2 linked regions of the Aureimonas sp. SA4125 genome follow. The main gene of each other region encodes a partner of the protein of the gene in region 2 in a complex. Links are inferred from orthologs where the notes say so. Each region holds a gene or a part of one and is shown on either strand. Other genes may lie near its edges.

Region 1 (7,086 bases), 2.2 Mb from region 2 along the record:
AATGTCGAAGGGCTGGTCGGCGACCATGCTGCGAAGGCGTTCGGCAATAAGCTGCGCGGTACGTCCGTCGGCCTCGGGCATCAACACGACGAACTCTTCGCCGCCGAAGCGGCAGGCGAGATCGCTGGCGCGCAGGCTGTGCTTCAGCCGCGCTGCAAATTCCTTCAGCACACGGTCGCCGGCGTCATGCCCCCAGCCGTCATTGATGCGCTTGAAATGATCGATGTCGGCCATGAGCACGGACAGCGGCTTGGCGTCCTTACGGGCGCGCTCGATCACCGTCGGCAGGTGGCTCTCCAGAAACCGTCGGTTGTTCAATCCGGTCAGCGGATCGGTCACGGCGAGGGCGATTGTCTCGCGCAGCGACTGCCGCAGGCCCTCGTCATAGCGCTTGCGCTTGATCTGGGTGCGCACGCGCGCCAGGAGCTCGTTGCGGTCCAGCGGGTTGGCGAGATAGTCGTTGGCACCGAGCTCCAGCGCCTTGGCGGTGCGCGCCTCGTCTGCCGAATCGCTGACGAGAAGGATCGGCACCTGGCGGAGCGCGTCGCTCGAACGGATCTGCGAGCAGAGACGCAAGGCGTCGTAGCTTGCCGTCGCAAGGTTCACGATGAAGAGATCGAAATTTCTGGACTGTTCGGCGTGGAGCGCCGCCGCGGGATCGCTCGTGGAGTCCACCTGGTGTTCGTTCTGCAGGATCTTCTTGATCCGTGCCGCGATCCCTGCGTCGTCGTCGAAGACGAGCAGACGGCCCGCCATGCCCTGACCGGCGAGCTGGCCGAGAAGGTCGTTGCGGGCGACAAGGCTCACCGTCGTCTCGGCCCTGATCCTCAGCTCGTCCGTCAGGATCTTCAGTCGCACGAGGCTGCGCACGCGGCTGAACAGTTGGAGGTCGCGGACGGGCTTGGTCAGGAAATCGTCGGCGCCCGCATCGAGGCCCGCGACCCGGTCGGCAGGCTGGTCCAGCGACGTGATCAGGACGATCGGCAGGTGACGCGTGCGGGGGCTCTGCTTCAGGCGGCGGCAGACCTCGTAGCCATCGAGATCGGGCATCATCACGTCGAGCAGGACGATGTCGATGGTCTCGCGCTCGCAGATCTCGATCGCCTCGGCGCCGCTACGCGCCGTCAGCACCTCGAAATACTCCGCCGCCAACCGCGCCTCCATCAGGCGCAGATTGATGTCCATGTCATCGACGACGAGAATCCGGGCGGTCATGGAGCTTCCTCACGCATCTCCGAGAAACGACTTGATCGTCTCGATGAACTTGGTGACGGAGATCGGCTTGGAGATGTAGGCCTCGCAGCCGCCCTGCCGGATGCGTTCCTCATCACCCTTCATGGCGAAGGCGGTGACGGCGATCACCGGGATCTTGTACAGATCATGGTCCGCCTTGAGATTGCGCGTCACCTCCAGCCCCGAAATTTCCGGCAGCTGGATGTCCATCAGGATCAGGTCGGGTCGGTGCTGGCGCGCCAGTTCCACCGCCGACAGGCCGCTCCTCGTCTGGACGGTGAGATAGCCGTGCGCTTCGATCAGGTCGCGAAACAGCTTCATGTTCAGCTCGTTGTCTTCGACGATCATCACGGTCTTCGGCATTCACCCGTCTCCACTTTCCGGCAATGCGACCCGGACACAACGTTTTCGTCGGCAGATACGTCGAGACATAGCGCGATTTGATTTAAGAATTGGGAATCAATCGAACCGAGTGTGAAGGACAATATCCGTGTTGAAAACTGAAAGGGATGCCACGCGGGAATCATCGCAGGCGGCAGCTCTGGAAATCGGAGTAAAGGCGCTGACATTCATTGCTGCAGACTCCGAGCAGCTGGAGCGGTTTCTTGCGCTGTCGGGAATGGAGGCGGGCCAGGTGCGGGCCGCGACGCGCGACCCGGCCTTCTTCGCCGGACTCCTCGACTTCGTGCTCGGCCATGAGCCGACGCTGATCGCCTTTGCCGAATCGGCTGAACTCTCGCCCCAGTCGGTCGGCGAGGCCCGCGACCGGCTCGGCGGCCCCTTCGAGGCGGCGCCTCGGTGAGTCGCCCACTGGTCACTGCCGGGCCGGAAGTCGATTCCCTCGCCATCAGCCGGCAAGCGTTGCTTGTGCTCGACATCGACGAGGTCGTTCTCCATTTCATCGAGCCGTTCTGCGCTCTTCTGGAAGAGAGCGGCGCGCGGCTGCGAGCCAACAGCTTCCATCTGACGGGCAATGTCCGCTCCGTGGCCACGGGCGCAGCCCTGGCCGGCAGCGCGCTCGACGCGGTGACGATGCGCCTCTATGCCGAGCAGGAGACCCGGCAACTGCCGGTCGACGGCGTCGGCCCCGCGCTCGAGCGCCTGTCGGACAGCGCCGACATCGTCTTTCTCACGGCGATGACGCCGTCCTACTATCCGCAGCGGCGGCGGCTGCTCGATGCGGCCGGTCTCGGCTTTCCCATGATCGCGACCGAGCGCTCGAAGGGCGCGGTCGTGGCCGAACTCGGCCAGCGCTGGAGCGGGCCGATCGTCTTCGCCGACGACCTGCCGCCCAATCTGGCCTCCGTCGGCCGCAGCCTGCCACGGGCGCGCCTCGTTCATCTCATGGCCAACGACATGTTTCGGCGCCATTTGCCGCCTCTGCCCGAAGGCGCCGAGAGCGCTCTCGACTGGGCGGAGGCCAAGCCCATCATGGCACGGCTTCTCGCCGGCTGAGCAATCGCATCGCCCCATTCGCCGCTTGCGGGTTCTGCGCGGCTGCCCTTAGATCGGGTCATGGCGACGCCCGAGTCTGCTGATCCCGTTCACCCTGGCTTCTGCCGGGACTGCCTTTCCCGGCAGTCCGGCAACGCCCGGCGTTGTCTCGTTTGCGGCAGCCCGCGCGTCCTTTCCCACCCCGAACTCTTCGCGCTCTCCCTCGCCCATCTCGACTGCGACGCCTTCTACGCCGCCGTCGAAAAGCGCGACCGCCCCGATCTCGCCGACAAGCCGCTGATCATCGGCGGCGGACGCCGGGGCGTGGTGACGACGGCCTGCTACATCGCCCGGATCACCGGCGTGCGATCGGCCATGCCGATGTTCAAGGCCCTGAAACTCTGCCCCGAGGCCGTGGTGATCAAACCCGACATGGCGAAGTACGCCGCCGTCGGCAAGGAGGTGCGCGAGCGCATGCGCGCCATCACGCCGCTCGTCGAGCCGGTCTCGATCGACGAGGCCTTTCTGGACCTTTCCGGCACCGAGCGGATGCATGGCGAGCCGCCGGCGATGACGCTCGCCAGGCTCGCAGCGGCGATCGAGCGGGACTTGCGGATCTCGGTCTCGATCGGACTGTCGCACAACCGCTTTCTCGCCAAGATCGCCTCGGACCTCGACAAGCCGCGTGGCTTTTCCGTCATCGGCCGGGCGGAAGCGCTGGGATTTCTGCGGGACAAGCCGATCACGCTCCTGTCGGGCGTCGGGCAGGCGACCGAGACGGCGCTCGCGCGCGACGGGCTGCGCCTGATCGGACAGCTGCAGGGCATGGACGAGACCGCGCTGATGCGGCGGTACGGCATGATGGGGCAACGCCTGTCGCGACTTTCGCGTGGCATCGACCCGCGCCCGGTCGAACCCCGCGGCGAAACGAAGAGCATTTCGGCCGAAACCACCTTCAACGACGACCTCTCGCGCCGGGAGGACCTGATCCCCATCCTGCGAACGCTCAGCGAGAAGGTGGCGCGTCGCCTGAAGGCGACCGACCTTGCCGCGGCGACCGTCATCCTGAAGCTGAAGACCGGCGACTTCAAGACGCGCACGCGCAGCCGCAAATTGCAGCGTCCGACACGGCTCGCCGACCGGATCTTCGAGGCCGGGCGGCACCTGATCGAGGCCGAACTCGACGGCACGCGCTTCCGCCTCATCGGCATCGGTTGCCACGATTTTTCCGCCGCCGCGCTCGCCGATCCGGCGGACCTCGTCGATCCCCAGGCGGAAAAGCGCGCCAAGGCGGAAGCCGCCCTCGACAAGCTGCGCGACAAGTTCGGGAACGCTGCAATCGAGACCGGCTACACGTTTCGGGCCAAGCCGATCGATGCGCCCGCCTCGTCGCTGCGCACATTGGACGAGACGCCAGAACATCAGCCGTCCGAACGGCCTAAGCCGGGTCGCTGACAGAACGATTCAGGTGCGCGGTCGCTGTTGCGGGCAGGAAAGCACCCACCGACACAGCGCAACGCCTCCTGCGGGCTCACCCACGCCATCCGACTGGACGGGCCCCTGCCACCGGCGCCGGCGGCCTTCCCCAACGCTTCCCCTCGCGACTTACGTCAACTCCACCTCGAGGACGCCCGGCGCCGCCTTGATCGCACTGGCCATCTGCGGCGAGACGCGATAGCGCCCGGGCAGCGAGATCTCGATCTCGCGCTCACCGCCGGACTGGATCAGCACGAAGGAGACCTCGGCGTCGCCGGGATCGCGCAGCTGGTTGCGAAAAACCTTCAGCGGCCCTGCATCGCGCATGAAGACCCGCAGCGCCTTCTGATTGCGAACGGCCTCGTCCTCCAGCGACTGGACGCCCTGGACGCGCAGCGAGATGCCTTCCGGCCGTTCCTCGGCCCCGACCATAAGGATCACCGACGATCCCGGTTCGAGCAGCTCGCGAAACTGCGTCAGCGCCTCGGTGAACAGCACGACCTCGTACTGGCCGCTGGGATCCGACAGGGCGATGATGCCGAGCTTGCCGCCGCTCTTGGTCTTGCGTTCCTGGCGCGAGGTGACGGTGCCGGCGAGCCTGCCGGCGCTCGCCCCGCGCTTGACGCTCGCCACGACCTCGGCATGGGTCTGCACCCGAAGCCGCTTCAGCGTGTCCTTGTACTCGTCGAGCGGATGGGCGGAGAGATAGAAGCCGATCGCCTGGAACTCGCGCATCAGCTTCTCGGTCGAAGTCCAGCCCGGCGCGGGGTTCAGGCGCAGGCGCTCCGGCTCGCCGGAGGCGGCGCCGAACATGTCGTTCTGCCCGGAAATGCGCGCGTCATGCAGGCGCAGGGCATAGCCCGACAGGATCTCGAGATTGGCCGAGAGCTGTGCCCGGTCGTAGCCGAAGCAGTCGAAAGCGCCGGCGGCGACGAGGTTTTCGAGCGTGCGCTTGTTGACGATCTTCGGATCGATGCGGGCGCAGAAATCCTCCAGCGTGGCATAGCCCTTCGTCCCGCGCTGCTCGACGATGTGCTCGACCGCCTGCTCGCCGACCCCCTTGATCGCCGCCAGCGAATAGAAGATCCGGTCGCCCTCGACCTCGAAGGCACGGTGCGAGGTCTGGACGGAGGGCGGAACGACGGCGATGCCAAGGCGCGTCGCGTCGAGGCGAAAATCGTTCAGCTTGTCGGTATTGCCGATATCGAGCGTCATCGACGCGGCCAGGAATTCGGTCGGGTAGTTCGCCTTGAGATAGGCCGTCTGATAGGCGACGAGCGCATAGGCGGCGGCGTGGCTCTTGTTAAAGCCATAGTCGGCGAACTTCGCCAGAAGGTCGAAGATCATGTTCGCCTGAGGCTTCGTCAGGTCGTTCTTGACGGCGCCCTCGACGAAGCGCACGCGCTGCTGGTCCATCTCGGCGCGGATCTTCTTGCCCATGGCGCGGCGCAGGAGATCGGCCTCGCCGAGCGAATAGCCGGACAGGATCTGGGCGATCTGCATCACCTGTTCCTGGTAGATGATGACGCCCTGCGTCTCCTTCAGCACCACCTCGATCATTGGGTGGATGTAGTCGGCCTTTTCCTCGCCGTGCTTGCGCGCGTTGTAGGTCGGGATGTTCTCCATCGGGCCCGGACGGTAAAGCGCGACGAGGGCGATGATGTCCTCGAAGCGGTCGGGCCGCATGCCGATCAGCGCCTTGCGCATGCCGATCGATTCCACCTGGAACACGCCGACGGTCTCGCCGCGCGTCAGCATGTCGTAGGTCTTCTTGTCGTCGAGCGGCAGGCTGCCGAGGTCGATGTCGATGCCGCGCCGGGCGATGAGGTCGACCGCCGTCTTCAACGTCGTCAGCGTCTTCAGGCCGAGGAAGTCGAACTTCACCAGGCCCGCCTGCTCGACCCATTTCATGTTGTACTGCGTGACCGGCATGTCGGAGCGCGGATCGCGGTACATCGGCACCAGCTGCGACAGCGGCCGGTCACCGATGACGATGCCGGCGGCATGCGTCGAGGCGTGGCGGTAGAGGCCCTCGAGCTTCAGCGCGATGGTGATCAGCCGGTCGACGATCTCCTCCTTCTCGCGCTCCTCCTGCAGCCGCGGCTCCTCGATGAGCGCCTGCGCCAGCGTCACCGGATTGGCGGGGTTGGCTGGCACCATCTTGCAGAGCTTGTCGACATGGCCATAGGACATCTCGAGGACGCGTCCGACGTCGCGCAGGCACGCGCGCGCCTGCAGCGTGCCGAAGGTGATGATCTGCCCGACCTGCTCGCGGCCGTATTTCTCCTGGACGTAGCGGATGACCTCGATGCGCCGGTCCTGGCAGAAGTCGATGTCGAAGTCGGGCATCGACACGCGGTCGGGGTTGAGAAAACGCTCGAAGAGCAGCGAGAATCGCAAGGGGTCGAGATCGGTGATCGTCAGGGAATAGGCGACGAGCGAGCCCGCGCCGGAGCCGCGGCCGGGGCCGACGGGAATGCCCTGAACCTTCGCCCACTTGATGAAGTCGGCGACGATCAGGAAGTAACCGGGAAATTTCATCCGCTCGATGACGTCGAGCTCGAAGGCGAGACGCGCCCGGTAGACCTCGACGGTCTGGCCTTCGCACGGGCCGTGGGCGGCAAGGCGCGCCTCCAGCCCCTCCTCCGCCTGGCGCCGAAGCTCAAGCACTTCGGCGACCTCGGCCTCGGCCGCATCGACGTCGGCACCGGCAAAGCGCGGCAGGATCGGCTTGCGGGTCCGCGGCCGGAAAGAGCAGCGCTGCGCCACTTCGATCGTGTTCTCCAGCGCCTCCGGCAGGTCGGCGAAGAGGACGGCCATTTCGGCTTGCGACTTGAGATAATGGTCGCGGGTCAGGCGGCGGCGGTCCTCGTGGCTGACGAGGCGGTTGCTCGCGACCGCGATCAGGGCGTCATGCGCGTCGAAATCGTCGGGCGCGTGGAA
Region 2 (3,013 bases):
CAGGTGATCGTCGCCGCCGACCGCCCGGCCTTCGAGCTGGAATCGCTCGATGCGCGCGTGCGCTCGCGCCTTGCCGGCGGCGTTGCGATCGAGATGGCCGCGCCCGACTTCGACATGCGCAAGGAGATCCTGACCACGCGCACGGCGGCCCTGAAACTCGAGGACCCGACTTTTGCGATCGACGACAAGGTGGTCGACACGATCGCCCGCCGCGTCATTGGCTCTGGCCGCGATCTCGAAGGCGCGTTCAACCAGATCGCCTTCCGCCATGCCGTCGGCCAGCCGCTCTCGGCCGACCATCTCGACGATCTCCTGAACTCGCTGACGCGCACGAACGGCGAGAAGCGCATCCGGATCGAGGACATCCTCAAATTCGTCTCGCGCCACTACAACATCTCGCGCACCGACATCCTCTCGGCCCGCCGGACCCGCACGATCGTGCGCCCGCGGCAGATCGCGATGTATCTGGCCAAGACCATGACGCCGCGCTCGCTGCCCGAAATCGGCCGGCGTTTCGGCGGGCGGGACCACACCACGGTCCTCCACGCCGTGCGCAAGATCGAGGGCGAGCGGGCCAAGGACGAGAAGCTCGGCGAGGAGCTCGACCTCATCCGCCGCATGATCGAGGAATAGGCCGGCACGGCCTCTGCGCCGCGGCCGCCGCATCGCGGATGCCGCGCCGGCAAAGGCTTTTCAAGCGGTCCACGAGCCTCTAAAAGGTTCGGACTCCCGAGGGGAGCGCCTCTTCACGGCGCTTCTTCGAACGAATTGGTTGCCTCACATGCGTATCATCATCGAGCGTTCCAACCTGTTGAAGACGCTGGGCCACGTGCACCGCGTGGTCGAGCGGCGCAACACCATCCCGATCCTGTCCAACGTTCTGGTCAAGACCGAGGACGGCGCGCTCCGGCTGAAGGCAACCGATCTCGACCTCGAGATCACCGAGACCGTGGCGGCCAATGGCGAGCAGGAAGGCGCGACGACGGTTCCCGCGCATCTCCTCTACGATATCGTGCGCAAGCTCGCCGACGGCTCGGAGGTGAAGCTCGCCACGTATGCCGAGGGCACCCAGATGACGGTCACCGCGGGCCGCTCGAACTTTCGCCTGCAGTGCCTGCCGGAATCCGATTTCCCCGACATCACCGCCGGCACCTTCTCGCATTCCTTCAAGATCCCGGCGGCCTCGCTCGCCCGCCTCGTCGAGCGCACGCAGTTCGCGATCTCGACCGAGGAGACGCGCTATTATCTGAACGGCATTTTTCTTCACACCATCGAATCGGAAGGCAAGCTGCGGCTGCGGGCGGTGGCGACCGACGGCCATCGCCTCGCCCGCGCCGAGATGGAAGCGCCCGCCGGCTCGGAGGGGATGCCCGGCATCATCATCCCCCGAAAAACGGTCGGCGAGTTGCAAAAGCTGCTCGATGATGGCGGCGACGACATCCTGGTCGAACTTTCCGATTCCAAGATCCGCTTCACCATCGGCCCCGTGGTGATGACCTCGAAGCTGATCGACGGCACTTTCCCCGACTATCAGCGCGTCATCCCGCAGGGCAACGACAAGGCGCTGACGCTCGACCGGCAGTCGTTTTCAGCTGCCGTCGACCGCGTGTCGACGATCTCGTCGGAGCGCGGCCGGGCGGTGAAGCTCGCGGTCACCGCAGGCCAGCTGACGCTGACCGTGAACAGCCCGGATTCGGGCACCGCGACGGAGGAGCTTGCCGTCGGCTACGAGTCCGACGACATCGAGATCGGCTTCAACGCACGCTATCTCCTCGACATCACCGGCCAGCTCTCCGGCGACGAGGCGGTGTTCATGCTGGCCGACCCGGGATCGCCCACCCTCATCAAGGACGGCGGTGACGACGGCACGCTCTACGTGCTGATGCCCATGCGGGTGTGACGCCCGTCACGCTTCCCAACGCAAACGATCTGGCGCCCTTGCAAGGCGGCGACGAGGCGCAGGGCGGACAGCGTTCGCCGTCCGCTGCCGGGTGCTCGCGCCTCTTCAGCCTGCGGCTTGCCGATTTCCGCAATTACGAGGTGCTTCGCCTGGAGCTTGCCTCTCGCTTCACCGTGCTCACCGGGGAGAACGGTGCGGGCAAGTCCAATCTCATGGAAGCCGTGTCGCTGCTGACGCCGGGCAGGGGACTTCGGCGCGCCGCCTATCCCGAGATCGCGCGGGTCGGCGGCAGCGGCGGCTTTGCCGTGCAGGCAAGACTCCTCGGCGACGACGGCGAGGTCGACATCGCCACCTCCGCGCGCCCCGACGCTTCGGGCGCCCTGTCGCGCATCGTCAGGATCAACGAGACGCAGGCCAGGAGCGCCGACGAGATGCTGGATCACCTGCGCATCGTCTGGCTGACCCCGGCGATGGACGGCCTGTTCACGGGGGCGGCGGGCGAGCGCCGCCGCTTCCTCGACCGCCTCGTCCTCACCGTCGACCCCGCCCATGGCCGCAGGGCCGCCGACTACGAACGCGCCATGCGCTCGCGCAACCGTCTCCTGTCGGAGGACCGCGGCAATGATTCCTGGCTCTCCGGCATCGAGGCGCAGATGGCCGAGCTCGGACTCGCCATGGCGATCGCCCGCAGCGAACTCGTCGGCCTCATCCAGGCGATGATCGCCGAGGCGCCGGCCGACCAGCCTTTTCCGAAGGCCGACCTCCTTCTCTCCAGTGGCTACGAGACCGAAGACCTCGGCGGTCCGGCGGTGGCGCGCGAGGACGAGGCGCGCCTGCGCCTGGCCCGCCAGCGCGGGCTGGACCGTGCCGCCGGCCGCACGCTGGAGGGGCCGCACCGCGCCGATCTTTCCGTCACCCACCGCGCCAAGGCGATGCCGGCGGCGCTGTCCTCGACCGGCGAGCAGAAGGCGCTTCTCATCGGCCTGATCCTTGCCCATGCCAAGCTCGTCAGGGCGATGACCGGCACCGCGCCCGTCCTTCTTCTCGACGAGATCGCCGCCCATCTCGATCCCGGACGGCGGGCGGCGCTGTTCGACATCATCGACGGGCTCG

The links.
Region 1: the proteins of dnaN (region 2) and Sa4125_RS10040 are in contact, whole or in part, in a solved structure (PDB 1OK7), measured with the Escherichia coli proteins. The link is inferred for Aureimonas sp. SA4125 from one-to-one orthologs.

The regions. Positions count from the first base shown.
Region 1 is NZ_AP025032.1:2,164,531-2,171,616, reverse strand. What follows is about bases 2,103-4,935. They hold Sa4125_RS10040 (DNA polymerase IV), read left to right. Parts: upstream 2,103-2,748; coding sequence 2,749-4,122; downstream 4,123-4,935. Other genes in these bases: dnaE (DNA polymerase III subunit alpha), read right to left, coding at 4,273-4,935; Sa4125_RS10045 (hypothetical protein), read left to right, coding at 2,103-2,688. In the rest of the region: Sa4125_RS10060 (PleD family two-component system response regulator), read right to left, coding at 1-1,215; Sa4125_RS10055 (response regulator), read right to left, coding at 1,225-1,596; Sa4125_RS10050 (DUF3572 domain-containing protein), read left to right, coding at 1,724-2,035; more of Sa4125_RS10045, read left to right, coding at 2,032-2,102; more of dnaE, read right to left, coding at 4,936-7,086. UniProt on the Escherichia coli protein: Poorly processive, error-prone DNA polymerase involved in translesion repair and untargeted mutagenesis. Copies undamaged DNA at stalled replication forks, which arise in vivo from mismatched or misaligned primer ends.
Region 2 is NZ_AP025032.1:959-3,971, forward strand. What follows is about bases 1-2,840. They hold dnaN (DNA polymerase III subunit beta), read left to right. Parts: upstream 1-781; coding sequence 782-1,900; downstream 1,901-2,840. Other genes in these bases: dnaA (chromosomal replication initiator protein DnaA), read left to right, coding at 1-633; recF (DNA replication/repair protein RecF), read left to right, coding at 2,011-2,840. In the rest of the region: more of recF, read left to right, coding at 2,841-3,013. UniProt on the Escherichia coli protein: Confers DNA tethering and processivity to DNA polymerases and other proteins. Acts as a clamp, forming a ring around DNA (a reaction catalyzed by the clamp-loading complex) which diffuses in an ATP-independent manner freely and bidirectionally along dsDNA.